Regions from separate parts of the Alteromonas sp. McT4-15 genome, predicted to be linked through region 2. Evidence: predicted binding sites of a transcription regulator. Region 2 holds the regulator's gene; the other holds the start of a gene.
What was found. Region 2 encodes FNR, which switches genes on or off when oxygen is low (the NO sensors DNR and NnrR bind a similar motif). Its sites were predicted from a motif close to TTGATCTAGATCAA; they were not measured.
Positions count from the first base shown of each region.

Region 1: a site for FNR is predicted at 7,939-7,952, ahead of LHL20_RS01275 (cytochrome ubiquinol oxidase subunit I). Genes of this name have one in related genera too.

Region 1 covers NZ_JAJALG010000001.1:282,023-293,814, reverse strand. Annotated here, with positions in the region: gene LHL20_RS01300 (sugar porter family MFS transporter) at 1-1,427, shown strand, start outside; gene LHL20_RS01295 (ATP-binding cassette domain-containing protein) at 1,417-3,009, opposite strand; gene LHL20_RS01290 (ATP-binding cassette domain-containing protein) at 3,002-4,732, opposite strand; gene cydX (cytochrome bd-I oxidase subunit CydX) at 4,885-4,998, opposite strand; gene cydB (cytochrome d ubiquinol oxidase subunit II) at 5,009-6,145, opposite strand; gene LHL20_RS01275 (cytochrome ubiquinol oxidase subunit I) at 6,142-7,737, opposite strand; gene LHL20_RS01270 (Tll0287-like domain-containing protein) at 8,029-8,682, opposite strand; gene LHL20_RS01265 (sigma-54 interaction domain-containing protein) at 8,876-10,231, shown strand; gene LHL20_RS01260 (hypothetical protein) at 10,320-10,730, shown strand; gene LHL20_RS01255 (TonB-dependent receptor) at 10,779-11,792, shown strand, end outside.
Region 2 covers NZ_JAJALG010000044.1:12,909-24,700, forward strand. Annotated here, with positions in the region: gene LHL20_RS19030 (FixH family protein) at 1-76, shown strand, start outside; gene LHL20_RS19035 (heavy metal translocating P-type ATPase) at 76-2,478, shown strand; gene ccoS (cbb3-type cytochrome oxidase assembly protein CcoS) at 2,480-2,758, shown strand; gene LHL20_RS19045 (sulfite exporter TauE/SafE family protein) at 2,745-3,404, shown strand; gene fnr (fumarate/nitrate reduction transcriptional regulator Fnr) at 3,456-4,196, shown strand; gene uspE (universal stress protein UspE) at 4,367-5,290, shown strand; gene ttcA (tRNA 2-thiocytidine(32) synthetase TtcA) at 5,437-6,390, shown strand; gene LHL20_RS19065 (patatin-like phospholipase family protein) at 6,391-7,380, shown strand; gene LHL20_RS19070 (DUF2987 domain-containing protein) at 7,372-8,007, opposite strand; gene LHL20_RS19075 (glucosaminidase domain-containing protein) at 8,004-8,795, opposite strand; gene LHL20_RS19080 (stress protein) at 8,788-9,519, opposite strand; gene LHL20_RS19085 (LysE family translocator) at 9,596-10,222, opposite strand; gene cobB (Sir2 family NAD+-dependent deacetylase) at 10,247-10,969, opposite strand; gene LHL20_RS19095 (sulfurtransferase) at 11,005-11,792, opposite strand, start outside.

The DNA.
Region 1 (11,792 bases), on a different contig from region 2:
TGGTTAGCTCGCCTACACTCGGCGCACTATTTGCGATGCTATTTGCAGGGGCTGTAAGTGATGCCATAGGGCGGCGAAAAGCGCTGATCATTGTTGCAGCACTTTATCTTGTCTCATCGGTGTGCTCAGCCTTGGCACCAAATTACTTAACCTTAGTTTTTGCTCGCTTTATTGGCGGCATTGCGTTTTGCTCACTCATTATTGCCCCGGTTTATATTTCTGAGATTAGTTCTCCTGAAAATCGCGGTAAAATGGTATCAGTTAATCAACTTAATATCGTTTTCGGTTTTGCACTATCTTATTTCAGTAATTATTACTTCTTGCAGCTAAGTAGCAGTAACCTTGATTGGGTTGTCGCGCTGGGTATAGACACACAAACCTGGCGCTATATGTTGGGCCTTGAGGCCATTCCTGCGCTGCTGTGGTTGTGTTTACTGTTTACCGTACCGCGCAGTCCTCGCTGGTTAGTGATGAAAGGGTTTAAAGCCGAAGCGGAAAGTACCATTAAAACACTGTTTAGCCAGCACCAGGCTAGCGCACAACTGAGTGAAATTAAGTCGTCCTTAAAACAAAAAACATGGTCACTTAAAGAAAGACTAGGCTTTGTCACCGCAAAGAGCATGCGCTACCCCTTAATGGTTGGCGTCATACTGGCCATCGCACAACAAATTACCGGTATAAATGTTATTTTTTTCTACGCACCCACTATTTTTGAGCAAAGTGGCGTGGGAACCGATGCGGCTTTCATGCAAGCTGTGTGGATAGGCTTGGTTAACGTTGCCTTCACTATTGTCGCAATGCTTACGATCGACAGGTGGGGTAGAAAACCCCTGCTTATTATTGGATTGACTGGCGTTATTATCAGTATGTCCATTTGTGCCTACGGATTTAAACAAGCTACCTACCAACTAAACAATGAGGCCATCGCCGAAGTCAGTGAATTAGATGAATCATTATCAGTTTCGCTTTCAAGTATGGGCAATGAAGTGTTTCGCTCTGACGTTGCTTTTAAGAATGCGCTTAAAGCAACACTAAGTGAAGCACAGTACCAGGCTCACCAGAAAACACTCTTAAATGCGGCAATTTCGATGAATGCCCCCTTAGTGTTATTTGGCATCATTGCCTTTGTCGCCTCATTTGCCATGTCACTAGGGCCGGTTATGTGGGCCATGCTGGCAGAGATATTTCCCAATCAAGCCCGCGCCCTTGCCATCTCACTGGTTGGCGTAATAAATTCATTAACCAGCTTTTCAGTACAGCTAGTGTTTCCGTGGGAATTAGCAACACTGGGAGCCGCAATGACCTTTGCGATTTATGGTGCTTTTGCGGTGATCGGGTTGATATGTGTCGTTACGCTGTTTCCGGAAACCAAAGGGCGCTCTTTAGAGCAAATAGCACAAGAGCTAACACCACAGTCTAAGTCGTAATAGTTGCGTTTGTGCTGTCGGTCATCGTTAGCGTTTGCGCAATACACAACCTCTTAGGTAGTACATGAGATGCAACAATAACCAATGCATGTTGAGCGAAGGCATTAATTACACTACAAACTGCTTGTTGACTGATAGCATCTAGCCCTTCAAAGGGTTCATCAATAAGTAACACAGAGGGCTTTGCAAGCACGGCACGTCCTAGGGCTAAGCGCTTTCGCTCTCCACCTGATAGCGACCGGCCTGCTTTACCTACCCAAGTATTAAGTGCTAGAGATTCAAGCCCTAGATCGCAGAGGATTTGCTGCATGTCGCGTTTTGCGTATGAGACACCTGCTACATCTAGGTTCATTTGTATGCTTGCGGCAAGCACAATCGGTTCTTGCTCTACATATATCCAATTTGAGGGCACACCGTTTGGCAGACCAACACCGTCCACTTGCCTATGCCCTGTAGAAGGAAGCAAACCTGCAATCCCTTGAAGTAGCGTAGACTTTCCACATCCCGAGGGCCCCTTCAGTACAACTACGCCACTGGCTGGCAGTGTCGCTGAAGTAGGATTTACTTTTCTGCCTTTAACTTGCAGCGCATCAAGTATCAGGCTCTCACTTGGTGATTGGCGAGGCAAAATATGAATAGGCGACGTCGATAAGTGTTTAAGAGCTTTTTCGCTTTGCTTATATTGTGCGAACTTAGAAATCGCTAAAAATGAAGGGCTCACCCAATCTGGTGATGCCAGTAACACCATGGGAATGACTATGGCGATAGGTGCAAATGTCAGCACCGCACCTAGTGTTGTAGTAAGCTCAGAATTATTTGACGAGCTTGTCATTCCAATACCCGCAAACAGTGATACTACAGCAAGGTAAGCCACGCCTTGAAACCACCAACTCGTACGCAGTGCGAGCTTTTTTTGATCTAATGAGCATCTCCACAATGCGCTCGCAGTAGGATAGATTTCTGAGTCAGGTGTATAGCTGACACGTGAATAAAGGTGCCATATTGCACTGGCCTTTAAAAAGCTATTAGCGTTTTGCCTGAAGTGTGAAGATTGCTGTGTATGTTCATTTGCCAAACCGAGTGCTTTAAGTGCCTGAATCACCACTGCTATCAGCCACACAACAAAAACCACACAGAGGTAGAAAGCCCCAGGAACGCCCATAACAATTGCCACACTGCACAATAGTGTGAACACAATAGTGACACTTGAAAGTGGCGCTACCCATGCTATCCATTTACTGGCAAGCGCTTCCGTATGTTGTGCTAATGCTTCTGTCATCCCAACGCTGCTATTAAGGCGTTGATTGTGTAATTGCTTAAATAAGTTCAACCTAGTACTAGCAATGCGCGTGAGCAAGTCATTGTGTCCCACCCACATACTGCCATAGCCTGATGCTATGCGAAGTAAAGCCAGTGCGCGTATAACTACAGCAGGAATGACATAGTTAAAGCCTGGTAGCGCTACCGCGCTAATGGCAATAAACCAACTTGCGATCACTAGTAAAGTCACACCCGTCAACCCATGCAATAACGCCAAAATGAGGGTAATGTATGCTGGGCGACGTGTTTGAACATTAGGCATGACAGTCTTCCTCATTACTGACGGGCATAGCGCGCTCGACTTGGGCTTCCACATGGTCAGCTATTACCCCATTTTCCACTCGCCAACAGCCAGTAAACCAGTTTACCGGTAACACTTTATGCGACGCCCATACCAGTGTTCGCTCTTTCCCTAGTTCGTATATGAGTGATGCTAAGCGATGGTGTTGAGCATCAGGTAAATGCGCAGTTGGTTCATCAAGAAGCCAAACCTGATGGTTACGCAATAGTATTCTGGCTAACGCTAAACGCTGTGCCTCACCTCCAGACATACTGGGATACTCCGTCATTGGCGTGTCTAACCCATTGGGTAAGGTATACAGCCAAGTGGTAAGCTCAACTTGTTCTAGCACATTGCAAAGCTGACTGTCGTCAAAGTGCTCATCAAGACACAAATTTTCTCGTACAGTCCCCGCTAAAATTACGGGGTGTTGCGTTAGCCATGCCACTTGCGTTTTAAGTGTATGGGTTGCGGGCCGCTGTCCACTTAATGCTTCAAGTAGAATTGTTTTTCCGCTGCCAGAACGTCCATTGAGCAAGATTTTGTCACCCGCTTCTAGGACTAGTTTCGGGCAAGTGAGCAGACTTTTACCTTCATCTTTTGATTCGTTGGGCAGCGTTGAGTAACAAGAGTCAAAAATGCGCATATCGTGGGCTTCAAACCCGCTGAACGAGGTACTCTTAACCGCGTTGTTGTCACTCTTTGATTGGACATGAAATAAAGGGCGTAGATCATTGCATGCCGCTTCCGCTTGCGCTTTTTGGTGATAAACCTGTCCCAACTTTTTCATTTCGCTGAGTAAAAGCGGCACGACTAGCAGTATCCATAACCCCTGATGGAGTGATATTGACGGTCCAATCTGTAGCTCACCTAGCAAAGTAAAACCTATAAAAACAGCAACTAGTGCAACCGCAAGCGTGGCGAAAAAATCAAGGACGCTGGTAGAGAGAAACGCTACGCTCACTACTTTCATTGTTCGGCTGTTTAGATTATCGCTAGCGTTCGTTAAGAGCTCGGTTTGCTTATGATTGGCGTTAAAGCTACTTAGCATGGAAAGTGCACTTAACCTATCGGTAAACAGACTGCCCAAACGCTCTAGCGCTAAGAAATGTTTGCGATGTAACGCGGCAGCACCTTTACCGACAATAATCATAAACAAAGGCACCACGGGTAATGTCAGAAGCAGTCCCAGGCCTATTATCGGGTTTACCGCAAAAATAACACCAAGGGCCATTATTGGCACTATTAGCGCTACCCACTGCTGAACGCGATACTCCATTGCCCAGTCGGTAAATGCCTCCAGCTGATTATGCCACAACACTTGCCAAAAATAGGGGGATTGCGTGCGCACTATTGCATGTTGACGTTTCAAAAGAGTAGACAGCAGCAGTTGCTCTAACATACCTAGCAATACGAATTTGCGTTGTAAGAAAACATGATTAAATATGCCCTGCAACATCCACGCACTGCCAAGAGATAGTGCTAATAGTATAAGTACTTGTGACGACGCGGATGTACCTGTCACCACCCAGCTATGGGCTATAGCTGCAAAAAAATAGAAGCCAATAAGCAAAGAAAAAAGAGACAAGCACTTAATAAATACCAGGGTTATTAGCGATGCGCGCAGGCCAAGCTTATGCGCACTATCTAAATCCTTGCACCACGAATTAAGTACTTGCCTGTTGGGAAGCTTTTCTTTGCTCACTGCTATCTCGTTTAAGGGTTCTTTAACATTGAATGTCGACTCAATAACATCGAATTAGTCTTGTAAACCTCAGCGTTTTAGATGCTTTAGTTGAGTATTCATAAAAGGGTTTACGCCACTATTGCGCCATAAACCCCTTTATTGTCTAGTTATCAGTCGGCGTCTTCAGGTCTATCCAAGTTCTCTGTAGACTCCAACCACATTGCGTTGATGATGCCAAAAGAGCACGCTAGCAACACACCTAAAATCCAAGCGAAATACCACATGACTCTCTCCTTAATAAATAGTGTGCGACTGATCTAAATCTTCGTTCTTAATTCGACCACGCATGACATAAAAGCTATATGCGGTATAGCTAAGCACGATAGGCACAAAGATACAGGCCACAATGAACATAACATTTAACGTAAGGTGACTTGATGTGGCGTCCCATACCGTCAAGCTCGCTTGAGGCATAGTGATACTTGGCATCAAGAATGGAAACATCGAGAAACCTGCAGTTAAAATGACGCCTGCAATAAATAGCGCACTTGAGACAAACGCCATTCCAGCATTGCCTTTTTTAGAAAAGAAGGCGCACGCCAAGCCGCTCACAACACCAAGTACAGGAGCAATGATCATCAATGGATATTTAGAATAGTTGTTCATCCATGCACCGGCTTCAACCGCTACATCTTTTTTAAGCGGATTAGAGGTTGCCAGCGTGTCAACGGTTGAGGTAATGACGAAACCGTCTACACCGTAAGCTACCCATATACCGCCAACAACAAACAGTACAACACCAACCAAACTTAGCACCACCGATACGGCGCGAGCGCGAACCTCAATAAAGCCATCAGTTTTCATTTGCAGCCAGGTCGCACCATGGTTAAGCAAAATAGCAACTGACAGTAACCCGGTTAACAGCGCAAAGGGCGTAAGTAGGCCAAAGAACGAGCCCGTGTAGGTTGATTTAAGTGTAGTGTCTAACTCAAAAGGCACACCAAGTAGCAGATTTCCAAACGCAACACCAAAGATGAGCGACGGGATAATGCCACCCGCAAACAGCGCCCAGTCCCAAGCTTTACGCCACTGAGGGTTAGGTAATTTGCTGCGATAGTCAAAACCAATTGGGCGCATCCAAAGTGCAATTAACGTCAGTGCCAATGCCAAGTAAAAGCCCGAGAATGCTGTGGCGTAAATCATCGGCCATGCAGCAAAAATAGCTCCACCTGCGGTAATGAACCATACTTGATTTCCATCCCAGTGGGGCCCCACTGTATTAATCATCACACGGCGTTCTTTGTCGTTTTTGCCAATTAATGTCAGTAAAGCACCAACGCCCAGATCAAAGCCATCTGTAACAGCAAAACCGATAAGTAGCACACCTACCAAACACCACCAAATTACGCGTAGCAGTTCATAATCAATCATGCGTTTGCTCCTTGTCCGTCTTTACCAAGATAATTGTCATCAATCAGGTCAAGTTCGCTTTCAGTAGGGTTAACTGAGGGAGGAACCGGACCTTTTTTGGCAAACTTTTTCATCAGATAGAAGCCAATAATGAACATCACGGTGTAGAACGCTGAATAGGCTACTAGAGTAATCACGACGTCACTTACGGCTAAGTTAGAAACAGAAGCGTGCACTGGCAGTACCTCTGCAATAGACCAAGGCTGACGGCCATATTCTGCGACAAACCAACCAGCCTCACTGGCCACCCAAGGCAAGGGTAAGCTAAATAGTGATGCTTTTAGCAACCAACGTGGTTTGGTTATTCTGTGCTTAGTGCTGTAGTAGAACGCACATAAGAATAACGCTAGCATGATGAAACCTGATGCCACCATAAGACGGAAGCTCCAAAACAGTGGCGCTACCGGCGGAATGCTGTAATCCACAGCTTGTTTAAGTGCCGCATCAGTGGGATTTGCCACATCTGTGGTGAAAGGTTCAAGCAGCATGGCGTAGCCCAAGCTGTCTTTATGGGCTTCAAATGTGGCTCGCTCAGCTGCAGTGGCAGTGCCGTTGCGCACATCATCAAGTACTTCATACGCTTTAATGCCTTCAAGTATGCGCGCTTTGTTTTCTTCTTTGAGCGCCTTAATACCCTTTACTTCTTCTGTTAATGAGCGGGTTGCAATGATCCCCATTGCCCATGGAATTTGAAGCGCATAATCGGTTTTTTCTTCTTCGTCATTGGGAATACCAAAAACAGTAAACGGTGCGGGCGCTGGATGCGTATCGTATTCAGCCTCAACCGCTGCCAGTTTTACTTTTTGAACGTCACCCAATTCGTAACCGCTCTCATCACCCAACACAATAACGGATAAAGTTGCCGCTAAACCAAAGCTTGCTGCAATAGCGAACGAACGACGGGCAAAGGCGATATGTTTATGATTTAAGAGATAGTAACTTGAAATCGCCAACACAAAGATAGCGCCAGTGACATACCCTGCCGATACCGTATGTACAAATTTGACTTGGGCAACTGGGTTAAAAATGACCTCAGCAAAGCTTGTCATTTCCATACGCATGGCTTCAAAGTTAAACTCAGCGCCTACTGGGTATTGCATCCACCCGTTTGCAATTAAAATCCATAACGCAGAAAAGTTTGAACCAATAGCCACAAGCCAAGTGGTAGCTAAGTGTTTTTCCTTCGACATTTTGTCCCAGCCGAAGAAAAACAGACCAACAAACGTAGATTCTAGGAAGAATGCCATAAGACCTTCTATGGCAAGCGGTGCACCAAAAATATCGCCAACATAGTGAGAATAATATGACCAGTTCATACCAAACTGGAATTCCATGGTTAAGCCCGTAGCAACACCAATGGCAAAGTTAATACCAAACAGTTTTCCCCAAAATTGGGTCATCTGCTTGTAGACTTCCTTACCGGTCATTACATAAACCGATTCCATAATGGCCAGCAGGAAACTTAACCCCAACGTGAGGGGGACAAATATAAAGTGGAACATTGCGGTTAACGCAAATTGCCACCGCGATAGTTCTATTAACGTATCGCTCATGGGCGCTCTCCCTTGTATCTTAAAGGCGGCGTAAACGCCTGACAGTAAACAATAATATTCAAACCAACGGGAAACCTTGGCTAATACCAAACGCTTTATGCCAAGCGCATTGGGTTTGTAGAAAACACAAGGAATACCGGCAAACAGCAGAGATTTCTTACTGTGCGAGCAGAATTATTTCATGGCGAAAAGTTGTTCACTTTGATCCAACGCAAGAGAATGGCCCAATAGCTTTGCCATTTTTGACACCGCAACGACAAAAATGGCAAAAAAACAGGGAGCGTAAAATGATTACTGAGGGGAATAGGCAAGCGTAAATGCACCTCGTAACTCACCTAGAGTAAAACCCGTCGCTTGGTCATGGGGGTAGTGTTTATCTATGCGAGCTTTAACCGATGGCGCAACAATTTCACCGTGACAGGCCATACAAACTTGCTGTGTTGGTATAGCCCTCATGTAGCGAAATTCGCCCGTAATTTCATTGTATTGTGTCGCTTCCAGTGGCGCCGTAGCGGGTGCCTTCTCGTGCTGTTGCAACTGTTCGTTAAGTACTTGGGCAAATACTTTAAGCTGCTCACGCTCCCAGTCGTCGGGTGTGTTATTGGGGTTTCGGACTTTCAAGGCAGTGCGTCCAACTGTCCAACCGTTGTTACTCAAATCAAGTGCTATAGGCTCTGCCGCTAGGTGGCATTCATCAACCCCCGCTTCCAAACCACCACTTTTAATTGCCTGCTGCAAGCGATGTTTAAGTGCGCCTTCTAACGATGTGGTATTCGCTCTCGCTTCTTCTATTAGCGCCTTTTTTATTAACGCACTATCACTAGCTTTATCTATAATTTGCTGGGCGTGCAAATGTGTACCTAACAAACATAATGGCAGGGTCAGTGAAGCGAAAAGCATAAAACTATTAAAGTGTTTTCGATTTACTTTGTGTGTAAAAGCCATATTGGTTCCTTTCTCATTTAAATGCGCAACACTATTTTCTGAATACTTTTCTGCATGCGCTCTTAAGTTGCTATTTTCATTATTCTTTCTACTTTCTTAAACACGGTGTAACACTTTCTATGCCACTGTGATAATTTAATAAAGATTTTCTTATATACAGGAAAGCAGGATGAATATTTCCATCGTGCAAGCCATGATTGACGCAATCGATAAACCCGCCATTTTTATCAATCAGAGCTATATTATTGAAGCTGTTAATAAACCCTATCGCGACACTTACCCAGTGGATATAAAGCTTGGCTATAGCACTTGCTTCAGCGTTTCCCATCGCAACACAAAGCCTTGTGATCAATGCGGCGAGCAATGCCCCATAAAGGTCTGCCAAGATACTAAACGCCCCGCTAGCGTGGTACATGTTCACGCCACAAACGAGGGGCAAAGCTATTGCGACATTCTCATGCGCCCCATCTATGACAGCACGGGAAGCTTGCTGGGCTATCTCGAAGTATTAGACAAGCTATCATTTGCATCAAATCGTCCAGCACCAGGGAAGATGGTCGGCGAATCAAACGCATTTAAAATTATGCTTAACAAAATAAACCGTGCAGCCAGTGCAGCCAGTGCAGATATTGCCGTGTTGCTTCACGGTGAGACGGGGACGGGAAAAGAGCTCGTATCCCGGGCACTTCACGATACAAGCGCTCGGGCTGAAAAACCCTTTGTGGTTATTGAGTGCACAGGTTTAACAGACAGCCTGTTTGAGAGCGAATTATTCGGCTATGAAAAAGGCGCATTTACTGGCGCAACAACCAACAAAAAGGGGTTAGTAGATGCAGCAGAAGGCGGCACCTTGTTTTTTGACGAGATAGGTGATGTACCGCTAAGTATGCAAGTAAAGCTATTGCGTTTATTCGAGACCCAGACCTATCGTCCAGTCGGTAGCGTTAACGTAAAACAAGCTAACTTTCGTTTGGTATGCGCCACCCACAAAAACCTTAAGGAGATGGTGCAACAAGGTACGTTTAGACAAGACCTTTACTACCGCATCGCCGGCTTTCCCATTACGCTACCGGCATTACGTGAACGACAAGACGATATTGAACTACTTGCCAATCATATTCTAGCGGCGCTACCACAAACGCATCGGCCTCACACTAATCGCTTTCCTACTAAGCGATTCGACAAGGCAGCACTCGCAAAACTAAAATCGTACTCGTTCCCAGGAAATATTAGAGAGCTGAAAAACATCATAGAACAAGCGAGTTTACTGGCAGACGACAGTGTTATTTACGAAAAAGATTTGCCAGAACAACTTTTTGAAACACAACGCGCGTCAGATAGCGACGTAAGCCAACAAATACCAGATCGTTCACTACTGCTGACCCTTGAAGAACTAGAGTCACAGTATATCAGCGATGCCTATTACCAATACCAAGGCGATGTTGCGGGGCTTGCTAGCGCACTGGATGTAAGTGCTCGCACGCTCTATCGGAAATTGCAAAAGGCTGGTGTTAAGGTTAAAGCCCCATCTTTGAAGGGGCCTTTGTAAATGGCTTCGCAACACCTAATTTTTTAGCTGGTAATTTACTTTATGCTGACGCTATTATGAAAAAGCGCTAACTTTTTTGCGGGTATCAATGCTGACTCGATATACCATCACCACCGTACTTTGCCTTACTCTGCTTATGCAAAATGCATTGGCATTGGGCCTTGCCGCGTTTTCTATGCAGCAAGCGCAGGCTTTTACCGGTGACGATATCGAGCTGATATGTACTGGCAAAACCATGCGCTACATTTCGATAAGCGCCACAGAGCTTGAGGGTGAGTTTGTTTTTATCAGCCCGGAGCTACTCAAAGCCCCAGCACAAAGCGTAGATTGTACCAACGGTACCTTAGCCGACCTACCTCAATCAGACGACATCGACACGTCAGACTTGGCAAACATCGAAAGCATTCGCTATCAAGCGCTGGTTGCGCGTATTGCTCAGCAACCATACACTGCTTTTGCTTATGCTGCACCGCTTAGCCGTGCACCACCACGCTCATAACTTACCTCCAATACACATAAATACCTATCAACACTAATTGGATTTGTTATGAAAAAAACAGTTGTCGCGCTGGCGCTTGCTAGTGCACTTTCTTCGCCTGTGGGGGTCGCACAAACCCTACAACACGACAATAAAAACAGCACAGAAGTTATTACCGTTATTGGTTCACCTATTACCTTGAGTACTAGCGAGACTATTGCCTCGTTAACCAACAACCAGGCCGATTTTGGCGATCAGCTTGTTACACTTCCAGGGTTGAGTATTGCCCGCAATGGCCCGGTAACGGCGTTAATTCAATACCGTGGCATGTTTGGCCCCCGCGTGGGCGTGACTATAGACGGCGTAAATATCAACGGCGCAGGGCCCAATGCGATGGACTCGCCGCTGTCCCATGTATTGCCGGAGCCTGGCATGACAGCCACGTTATATCGCGGCATTACCCCGGTAAGCGCAGGTATAGAAACCATCGGAGGTCAGCTTCATATCCAGTCTGACGCACATAACCTGTTTAATTATGCCAATGTACCCAATGGCAATGAATTTCAAGGTAGTGTCAGCGCAAGCGTAGTGTCGCCGGGGAGTGGGCAGCAATATCAAGGCAGTGGATTATTTAATGCTGACAATGCATTTGTAAGCGCTGCATTTATCCATCAGCAGCGCGATGAGCGAGAGCCCGGAGATGGTATGTTGATACCCAATGCTCACTACCAACGCAACGGGGTAAAGCTGCGCGCAGGTTACGAGTGGGGTAAACACCAAGTTGATATTAGCTATCAGAACCTCAACACCAATGAAAGCGGTACTCCAGCGCTGGCAATGGATATCGCCTTTATTGACGCTGCGTGGTATCGGTTTGGCTATCGCTACAACCAGTCAGATGCGTCTTATTTGACGTTAAGTGTATTCGGTAATGACAATCAGCACACTATGGATAACTTTTCACAACGACCGCTGATGATGCCAGCGATGGCGCGCCAAAACGATACAGATTCGGTGGCCCAAGGTATAGATGTCACGTATGTGATGCCGTGGCAAGATGGCGAATTAACCCTTGGCACAAAC
Region 2 (11,792 bases):
ACCTTTTGATGAGAGCTGGAAAATTCAAAATACGCTGAACCTACCCTATTCCGGCACTATAAAGTTTAATCCATAATGTCACAGCACGACTGTTATCACTGCGGCTTGCCTATAGCAAGTTCCGATCAAGGCCAGTTTAATACTGTTATATTGGGGCAAACACGCGATATGTGTTGTCCCGGATGTCTGGCGGTGTCAGAAGCTATTGTAAATAATGGCTTAGAAGACTATTACCAATTTCGAACCGAGCCGGCAAAGAAATCTGACAATAGCATCCTCGATACCATTGATAAGTTAAACGTATATGACGATCCTTCACTTCAGGAGGAGTTTGTTTATGACGAAGGGCAACATAAACAAATTCAGTTAACACTAGAGGGGATTACCTGCGCAGCATGCGGCTGGCTAATTGAAAAACAGCTTTCAAAAGTCGAGGGCATTAAACAGGTTGCGGTTAACGTGCAAGAGCGCCGTGCGTTGATCACTTGGTCACCACTGGAAATAAAGCTCAGTCAAATTTTAACTACATTGAAGCGCATTGGTTATGTCGGATCTCCTTTTCACCCTGATGAACACGAGGCTAGTTACAAGCGAGAGCAAAAGACCTTTCTAAAAAAACTTGGTCTTGCAGGTATTATGACCATGCAGGTTATGATGCTTATGACTGGCCTTTATTTCGACTGGTTTGGTGCAATAGAGTTGGAAACCAGACAGTATTTTTATTGGGTAGCACTGACACTAACCACCCCCGTTGTGCTTTATTCGGGTAGCACATTTTACATAGGTGCAGTTAAAGCGCTTAGTGCAAAAACGGTAAACATGGATGTGCCTGTCACCTTAGCTGTTTTTGGTACTTATTTCGCAGGTATACGTTCTACTTTGCAAGAACAAGGTGAAGTGTATTTTGAATCTATCTGTATGTTTATTTTTCTGCTATTACTTAGCCGATTTTTAGAACATAGAAGCCGTCATCGTGCTGCGCAAATATCCGCGAATATGATGCAGTATGTGCCTGTGTCGGCTACCAAAGTAAATTCAGACGGTTCAATAAGTGAATGTCTCGCCAAGCAACTTGCTGTAGGCGATGTTGTACTAGTAAAACCCGGTGAAACAGTGCCTATTGACGGTACCGTAGTTGACGGTGTGGCATCGGTAGATGAATCTATGCTTACCGGCGAGTTTAATCCTGTCGCGAAAAGTGAGAAAAGTACCGTATATGGAGGTACCGTTTGCCAAGATGGCACCCTCACGGTTACCGTTTCTCAAACACTCAAAAATGCACTGGTGAATCAAATTGTTCGCCTTCAAGCGAGTGCGATGGCAAGCAAACCCAAAGCAGCGCAATTAGCCGATAATTTCTCGCGCTATTTTGTTAGCGCTGTATTGGTTATTGCAGGTTTAACTTATGGCTACTGGAGTTTGCAAGGTAGCGAAGATGCATTTTGGATAACAATATCTGTACTAGTAGCAACCTGCCCTTGCGCATTAGGGCTTGCGACACCGTCAGCACTTACATGCGCAATGGCGAAACTAAACCGCCAAGGTATATTGTTAAAACGCGCTGATGCACTTGAACAAATCACCACAATCGACACCATAGCCCTTGATAAAACAGGTACGCTTACAGAAGGTAAATTTACACTCACCCAACGCTGGTTTGCTGATGGTGTTGATGAAAACGGCGTTATGAACATTGCAATGGCACTAGAAATGCGTTCGGAGCACCCGATAGCCAAAGCATTTATTACCAAGAGCGAACCAGGCAGCCAACCGCCACATCAAGTAGAACAATTTACTGTTACACCAGGGGGTGGTATCACCGGTGTAATAAATAACGCACAATTTATGATGGGAAGTGCATCATTTGTAGAAGTCGACACTGCGCTTGTTCCAATAAACGCAAACGTGTATCTCACTGTTAACGGGAAGCTTTTAGGGGCATTTGAGGTCAGTGATACGTTACGAAAAGACACCAAAACCACCCTTAATGCCCTTGGGAAGCATAACTCACTTATTGTGCTTAGCGGTGATACCCAACACAATGTAGATACCCTATCACAGCACCTTCCCATACAGCTTGCAAAAGGTGGTCTTACTCCTGAAGATAAGTTTCACGAAGTACAGGCAATGCAAGCCAGCGGAAAAAAAGTGATGATGATGGGGGATGGTATTAATGATGCACCGGTCTTAGCTAGCGCCGATGTGGCTATAGCGGTGGGTAATGCAACGGATGTAGCGAAAACCGCCGCCGATGTTATCTTACTTGGCGATCAGTTACTTTCTGTTCCAGAGTTAATTACCACCGCCAAGCAAGTAAAACAAAAAATTAGGCAAAATATTGGCTGGTCTGTAGGTTACAACATTCTGATTCTACCATTTGCTGTATCTGGTTTGCTTTCGCCTTGGATGGCTGTGGTAGGCATGTCACTAAGTTCTATTATTGTGGTGACAAACTCAACCCGACTATTGAGTAAGTAGCATGAGCATTATTTACGTCCTTATACCCATCGCCATCATTATCGTGGCCGTCGCTATCGTTATTTTCTTTTGGGCTGTAAAGTCCAATCAGTTTGAAGACCTCGATCGTCAAGGCTACAGTATTTTGTTTGATGATGATCTGTCGCCAGAGGAAAAACAACTTGCAGAACAACGTAAGAAACTGCAAGAAAAAGAAGAATTAACTCACTTATCTAAACACACGAACACAGCGAAAACATCAGTCAATCAACCTGAAAACGAGACTCATGGAAGGCATTAATTACTTTTCTGCCTTTCTTATTGGCCTCGCAGGCGGCGTTCACTGTGTAGGAATGTGTGGGGGTATTGTAACCGCACTACGAATGGTTACCCCCAAAGGCATTTCCCCCTTCCCCTATACACTGACTTATAATATTGGGCGCATTGTGAGTTATACCATCGCAGGCGGTATAACTGGTTTTTTTGGAAAAATTGCCGCTGATTATATTCCCCTCGCGAATTATGCACTTTCACTGATTAGCGGCATCATGCTACTGCTATTGGCATGCTATCTCGGGCAGTGGTATACCGGCTTAACCAAACTAGAACGGTTGGGCAACGGAATATTTAAAAAAATACAGCCTTACTCTAAACGTTTTTTACCATTTAGGACGCCGCTGAGCGCCTTTCCCTACGGCTTTATTTGGGGATGGTTACCGTGCGGGTTAGTGTATTCGACATTAACATGGTCATTGGCTTCTGGCAGTGCCTTGCAAGGTAGCGCAATTATGTTCTTCTTTGGGTTAGGCACATTGCCTACACTGATTGCGACAAGCTTGGGTAGCCAATGGTTGATCTCAGGATTTAAAAACATATTGGTTAGACAAGGGATCGCGAGCATAATGGCTATATATGCTGTTTATCTGATTTATCGCGCAATCGCCTAAATCTTGCGGTATCATAACAAAGTAAACCCTGTAATTTGTGAGTTAGTATTTATGAGCAAAGGAAGCCAATTCTCTATACATTGTCAAAACTGCAGTTTCAGTCATTTATGTCTACCAGTGGCATTGAATAAGACAGAAATTGAGTCTCTTGATGACATTATTGAGCGTAAAAAACCACTCCATAAGGGCGATACGCTTATCCAAACTGGCGATACCTTTCGTTCACTCTTTGCTGTTCGCACAGGCTCATTTAAGTCTTTTGTTACAAACAAAGAAGGTGAAGAGCAGATAACAGGTTTTCACTTTCCTGGCGATATCATAGGCTTTGATGCACTACGTGAAAATCAGCATCAAAGCTACACGCAGGCTCTTGAAACTGCAATGGTGTGCGAACTTCCCTACGAAACGTTAGATGAAATGTCAGTACAATTTCCAAAACTTCGTCACCAGATTATGAGCTTCATGAGTGCGGAAATTAAGCAAGATCACGATATGATTATGCTGTTAAATAAACGCACAGCCCAAGAACGTCTCTTATATTTCATCTCGCATTTGTCTCAACGTTTTGAAGAACGTGGTTTTTCACACAGAGAGTTTCACTTAACGATGACACGTAATGAAATAGGTAACTATTTAGGTTTGACTATCGAAACGATAAGTCGCCTGTTAAGTCGCTTCCAAAAAGACGGTATTATCAAGGTAGATGGCAAGCTTATTACTATTTTAGATTTTGATCGACTTAGTACAAAACTAGAAGCGCTTAACGGTCCCAGCGTTGTGTGTAACGGTTAGGAACCCTAATCAACAACTGATAACAAGATTAAGATTGGCGCTTTGAAAGCGCCTTTTTTATTTATTGATCTAAAACAACTAACGTTTTTAGTATTGTCGTTTACACTTACCTTAAGCGTCCAACTTATTTATAAAACTAAATACTAAGCTTTTGTTTATAAGGGGTAGTTATGATTGAGTACAAACGCATCCTTGCTGTTGTTGATGCCGAGCGAGACAACCAACCTGCCTTAAGCAGGGCCTACGAATTAGCGTCAAAATTGGGCGCTTCAGTAACAGCCATGATGGTGGTATACGATCTCTCTTATGACATGACCACTATGCTTAGCCCTGATGAAAGAGAGTCAATGCGCGACGCCGTCACTAACGAACACGCCAAATGGCTATCAGGAGAGCTTCACAAGCAAGGCTATGGAGAAACTGATATTGTTGTTGAGTGGAATAATCGCGCCTATGAATCAATTATTCATTATGCCTTGGACAATCAAATCGATTTAGTGGTTAAAGCAACTAAGAAACATGATGACTTGGCATCCGTTATATTTACGCCCACAGACTGGCACCTGATGCGTAAATGCCCTCGTCCAGTATTATTGGTAAAAGAGCACGATTGGCCAGAAGGTGGCGAAATTATTGCTGCTGTAAACGTAGGTACTGAAGACGACGAACATGCTGCGCTCAATGATAAAATTACCGTTATTGCCAACGACTATGCGTCGCTTTTAAAAGGGAATGTCAATCTTGTTAACAGCTACCCTTCTACACCGCTAAATATTGCTATTGAAGTCCCTGAGTTCGACCCTGACACTTATCATGATGCGGTTAAGCAACACCACCAGAATGAAATGCGCGCCCATGCACTTAAATATGGTGTACCTGATAATAAATGCGTAGTTAAAGAAGGATTGCCAGAAAAGGTTATCCCCATGGTTGCAAAAGACATTGACGCAGAACTCGTTATCATCGGCACAGTTGGCAGAGTTGGCATTTCAGCCGCTTTGATTGGTAATACTGCAGAACATGTTATCGATGAACTGAACTGCGATGTGTTGGCACTCAAGCCCGACGGTTTTGTATCACCGTTGGCAAACTAAGTGCTGTGCAAAGTAGGATGTCATTATTTTGAACGAACAAGAACTCTGAACGAACAATAGCGAATAAATTAACGTGCGCAGGCATGGTTTCGAAAAGGTGCTTTATTGTATAATGTGCTTTTTATTACAAACCAAGCTAGTTAATTATGAGTCTAGGCACAAATGGTGCTGATGCGGCGCCTCTAAATGCGACGCAAAGTAAGCAAAAGTACAACTTCAACAAACTTCAAAAACGCCTTCGCCGAAATGTGGGTAAAGCCATTGGCGATTTTGGAATGATTGAAAATAATGACAAGGTAATGGTGTGCCTATCAGGCGGTAAAGACAGTTACACCATGCTCGACATTCTTTTATTCTTAAAGAAGATTGCGCCTATTCACTTTGATATTGTTGCCGTAAACCTAGACCAGAAACAGCCCGGTTTCCCGGAGCATATTTTGCCTGAGTATCTAGATAGCATTGGTGTCGATTACAAAATCGTCGAAGAAGACACCTATTCAATTGTTAAAGATAAAATTCCTGAAGGTAAAACAACCTGCTCACTTTGCTCTCGTTTGCGTCGCGGTATTTTGTATCGCACTGCGAAAGAATTAGGAGCAACTAAAATTGCACTTGGCCATCACCGTGATGACATGCTAGAAACCTTCTTTTTAAATATGTTTCATGGCGGTAAACTAAAATCGATGCCACCAAAGCTTGTTAGCGACAACGGTGAACACATTGTTATTCGCCCACTAGCCTATTGCACTGAAAAAGATATCGAAAAATATTCTCAGGCAGCAGAGTTTCCTATCATTCCGTGTAACCTATGCGGTTCACAAGAGAACCTACAGCGCCAGAATATTAAAGCCATGTTGCAAGATTGGAATCGTCGCTTTCCAGGTCGTATCGAATCTATGTTCAGGGCGCTACAAAACGTGGCACCTTCACACTTGGTAGACAGCAATTTATACGATTTTAAATCAATTACTACGCAAGATGGCCCGGTAGAAGATGGCGATATCGGTTTTGATCAACCCTCTTTTAATACAAGTGCAGATGAGAGCGCACTAGATAGTGACAACACTATCGAAGTAGTCAATATAATGGAACCGCGATAAATGAAAATAGGACTTGCGTTAGGTGCTGGTGCAGCAAGAGGCTGGACCCATATCGGTATTATAAAAGCACTGGAAAAACTCGGTGTTAAGATAGATGTCGTTGCAGGGTGCTCTATCGGCGCATACGTCGGTGCTGCCTACGCAAGTGGAAAATTGGATGAGTTACAAGAATGGGCGTGCTCGCTAAGCGACTGGCAAGTGCTGGCGCTAATGGGTGTAGGTCTTCGACGTGGTGGAATTGCCAGCGGCCAAAAGGTGTTTGATAAGCTGTCTAACGAGTTTTGTGTTGAAAACTACGAAGATATGCTAAAACCTTTCGCAGCAGTAGCAACCGATTTGTATTCGGGCCGCGAAGTCGTGTTTAACTCTGGTCCTATTGGCGACACAATTCAGGCTTCATGTGCAATTCCCGCCCTGTTTGCGCCCGTTGCGCATGGCGATCGCTGGCTTGTTGACGGCGCGGTTGTGAATCCAGTTCCTGTTAATCTGTGCCGACAGTTAGGTGCGGATTTTGTAATTGCGGTAAACCTCAATGCAGATTTTCGTCCGTTAATGATTGAAAAGTTACGTCATGATCATGAAGAAAATCAACGTAAAACAGAAGACTTTTTTACCAAAAGTCAAAATGTGTTGAAGCAATGGTTTTCACCCGATAGTAAGCAAGAAGAAAAAGAGCCAACTGTTGTCACTGATGAATCAATAGCTTCAGAAGTTATTGAAAAAATTGAAGAAGAAGTGACTGAAGTGCCCGCAAAAGCAAAGAAAAGTAACCCACCAGGTATCATGAGTGTGATGAGTAGTTCGCTTGATATCCTTCAAGCACGCGTTACTCGTTCGCGCTTAGCTGGCGATCCACCCGATATTCTTATTGAGCCTCAACTTACCGATGTGGGGATTATGGAGTTTCATCGTGCACAAGAGTTATGCACAAAGGGCGAAGAAACTATCGCCCGAATTGCAGAACAAATTAGGTATCAGCTTCTAACTTGATGCCATAGCGGTAATTCTTAACGGCGCTTCAGGCAGCGTAAGGTCTTTAGCGTCTTTTAGCCATTCCTCATCTAACTGCATAATACCGTTGTTAACCTTAACACCTTGTGGAGTAACAAAATCTAGGTGTTTATCGTTAAATTGCACCATTAACCCTTTAACTGAGGGCATCATAAACGACAGGAAACTTCCCATTTCGTTAAAAAAAGCAGCATACTGTTCATAGAGGAAGTCGAGATCGTCTTTGGTGTAATACTGTTTCAAATATTCAGGCTTAGTTTCCAACTGCACTGACATATCGCACACATTAGCCCGTTCTTCTAGTGAAATTCTAACCAGCGCATTAGCCAATTTTAGTGCTTTTTCAGCAGGCACAGTAAAGCGGCCTTCTTCGCTCACATCCAGCGGCATATTTTTCTTGTCAGTGACAATCTCAGCTTGCTTAATCTCGCATAAGCGACCTTCACCAACTCGGATAAAACCAAAAGCGAACTGTAACGCTTGGGTATCCTCGTTATCTAATTTCTTAATATGGCTGTAAAAACGGCTATATTCAACATCAATGGTTTCACTGAAAGTAAAGCCTGATACAAGTGTAGATGCCAGTAATAGTGCGGCGCGTATCATTCGGTTAAAAACTCCTCGTTAAATCGGATCATAGTTTGAAGCTCTTCGACGTAAGCGGCTCCACGCTCTGAGTAATTCATCAACCCTTCTGCTAACGCTACGCCAGTAATAGGAATTTGATTAGCTCGTAATCGACTTCTAATTTCGCGTAAATCTTCATAGGCATCATGACGATTCAAATTACGCATGTAGGTATATGTAGCGCGTGAAAGACTGTCGAATTTGGCAACTTCATGAGATGCACCATCGTTACGTTGACTAGGCACAAAACCACAGCCTTTCGAAAAACACCACAGTCCGTAAAAATTGTACCCCTTGCGAGCGAAGCGGCTCGTTCCCCAAGCTGACTCATTAGCCGCTTGTACCAGAACAAGTTCAACTGGTAACACATCTATTTTTTGTAAAAGGCCTAACAATTTCGTCTTTAGCGGTTGGTTAGATTTAACGCGGTATTCTTCTTCTAACCATACTATACGCGCTTCATCATCATCGCTTAGTGGCTCATTGGCGAGCGCTTTGCGATAAAGCGTTTGAACGTAGTGCCTTAACGTTAACAAATAGGCATTTTGCTTTTCGACTTCTGGTCGTAAATAAGAAAAAAAAGCTGCCTTTTTTTCCTTAACATCTGTGTATTGAGAGAAATCTGGTACCGGCTTTTTTGCCTCTACAGATTGGGGCACGTCGAGAATATCGGGCTCATCTTCAGTAAAAATTATGGCGTTTATCACAATAACGGCAAGAACACCGAGAGTGATAAGTACAATTTTTAATGTTTCACGTTTATGCATCGAAGCTAGACTCATTCACATCATTTTCTGATGCGTCCGTGCGTTGGCCCTGCTCCCCTATCAGTTCCTGATAGAGCAAACCCATCATACTAAAATAAAAAGGCAAAACCCATATAAGCGAGAATCCCAGCGTAAGTGGTGCCGTTATGAATAGTAGCGTAAACACAACAAAAACAGCAGCAATCTGAGACCAATAGGCATTAAATACGCGGCACGACAAAATTATTGCGCTTATGGGCGTCATTTTTCTATCGGCGACCAACATAAGCGCAAACGATGATGCGATATAGAAATAGATCCCAGGTAGCAGAAGTAACACCAAACCAAGTTGTACCAGAATACTGTTTACAAGTTGCGTCAACGCTAACAAAAACAATAAAGGGAAATACTGAAAAATAGTAAAAACCGAGGTTTTAAGGCCACGCGCTTGGGTAACACCTATCATGTATAGACCCGTCAGTAGTGGCGCGACGATACATATAGCGGCAATTTCAATAATAGATTGGTGCTCGAAGGTGTACGTTCCATCATCATGGACAGTAATGTATTGCTGTGCAAAAACACCAAGTACAACAAAGGTTAGAAACAGCACTACACTGCCCTGCAGTAAGGTTCCAAAATTGCTTTTCGTCAAGCGCGCAGCTTTTGACAAAAGTGCTTTAATGTCGAACTCATAGGCTTTTGCTAACGTTTGACTAAGACGGTCTGGATGTACTTCTTTCACACAACTCTCTTTAGCGAACTTGTTAAAACCGTTGGATTATATCAACTTACGGTGGTAATTGCCCGTCTGCCTTTTATCAACCAATGATTAACTTAGCGGCCAATCCAACAAGGAGTACACCCATGGCACGATCTAGCCAATACCCCTTTTTACCGATTAGCTCTGCCACTTTACTTGTACTTAACATGTAGGAAAGGAAACAAAACCATAAACCTGTCGCAATAGACAAATAGATGCCATAACCAAGTTTTACGCCAAATGGTGTATCGATACTAATTATTGCAGTGAACAATGATAAGAAAAACAGTGTCGCTTTTGGGTTCAGTCCATTTGTTAAAAAGCCCATCCATAACGCCTTTTTCGCAGAAATTTGCGTTTTCCCCTTCACTTCAACGGTAATCTCATCATCTTTGGGAGGGCCACTTCTAAGCGCGCCAATGGCAAGATACAACAAATAGGCCGCGGCAAGATAACTAAACGTTGTAAACAACCACGGTGTGGTGGCTATCACTACACTTAGGCCAACTAGTGAGTACGCCACGTGCAATAAAATGGCAGCACCAATACCTACACTGGTATACATGGCAATTCGACGTCCATACGCCACGCTGTTTCTAACAACAATCGCAAAATCAGGCCCTGGGCTTGCCACCGCAACAAGGTGAACTAAGGCGATAGTTAAAAACTCGTTCATATACTGCATGTAATGCGCCTCCTACAGCGCGAATTAAGTAAATTGTGCAATGAGGTCGTCAACGAGCTTGGGTACTACTTCGGTAGCCAGCCCCTGTCGCGACTCATCAAAAAGTGCATTGGTAGCGCCAAAAGCTAAATTAGCTTCTATGGTAAATGCCCCCGCCTCTTTTGCGACTTGTACGAAGCCCGCCGCGGGATAGACATTTCCTGACGTCCCTATTGATATAAAAATATCAGCCATCGCTAAAGCATCATAGATTCTATCCATGTGCATCGGCATTTCGCCAAACCACACAATATCAGGTCTAAGCGTATTTCTACCACAGCATGGACAAGGCGTTGTACCATCAAAATCATCAAGCCATTCAAAACGCTTACCAGAATCACCACACCGTGCCGACTTTAACTCGCCGTGCATGTGCACTACGTTTTGAGAACCACCACGCTCGTGAAGATCGTCTACATTCTGAGTAACTAATAACAAATTTTTCCCAATGTGCGCTTCTAGTTTTGATAATGCCTTATGGCCAGCATTTGGTTTAACACTAGCTTGTTGAAGTTGTGTACGACGCGCATTGTAAAAACGATAGACTAAATCGGGGTTAGCATGAAAAGCTTCAGGGGTAGCCACCTCTTCTATCCGGTGGTTTTCCCATAAACCATCATTATCTCTAAACGTTTTAATTCCAGACTCTGCGGAAATACCGGCGCCTGTTAACACGACTATGTTGGGCTTTGTCATTATTGTGTTCACTGCATACTGTATTGGGTCGCTAATACTATTTTTTGCTATCTTTCGCACGTTACAGGGTATTGGGCATTAGCCCCCCACTCTGACCACGAGCCATCATAAACTGAAACTTGAGTCGCACCACATAGTAACGCAGCAGTACCAATGATACAGGCGGTTATACCTGAACCACAGGTACAAATAATGGGTTTAGTCAAATCGACGCCTGTTGAAGCAAATATGGCTTTTAACTCGTCAACCGGCGCAAAATGGCCATTTTTCAATAAACAGGTAAAGGGCAAATTGAAAGCCCCTGGCATGTGGCCAGAGCGAAGCCCCTTTCTAGGCTCTAACACATTACCATAAAACCTAGGTTCGCTTCTGGCGTCTACAAGTTGAACATCCGTATCAAGGGCTTCTAATACTGCGTCAGAACCTACGAACCAACCAGGTCGTGCATGGCCTTGATAGGAAAAATTTCCGTATTGTCTCTGTTCCGATAGAGGCAGGCCCGCGTGTTTCCAGGCAGGCTGTCCTCCGTCTAATAAACTTATATCTTGATGACCGATAGCTTTTAACATCCACCACACTCTCGGTGCGCTGTACGTCCCTCTGGTATCGTAAACAACTAATGGCGTATTGTTTGTAATACCGAGATTTCCTAAATAAATACTGAGCTGTTCTGTAGATGGCATACTGTGAGGAAAACCCGTGGCATGATCGCTACCCTCACCATCGAGATCAAAATCTACAGAAGCAGGGAGCACCATAGCTTCACGTGCATCAGGTGTCTGCGTTACAGGGTCATCCATGACAGCTCTAACGAGTGTCATTGGCTTTTCTTGCA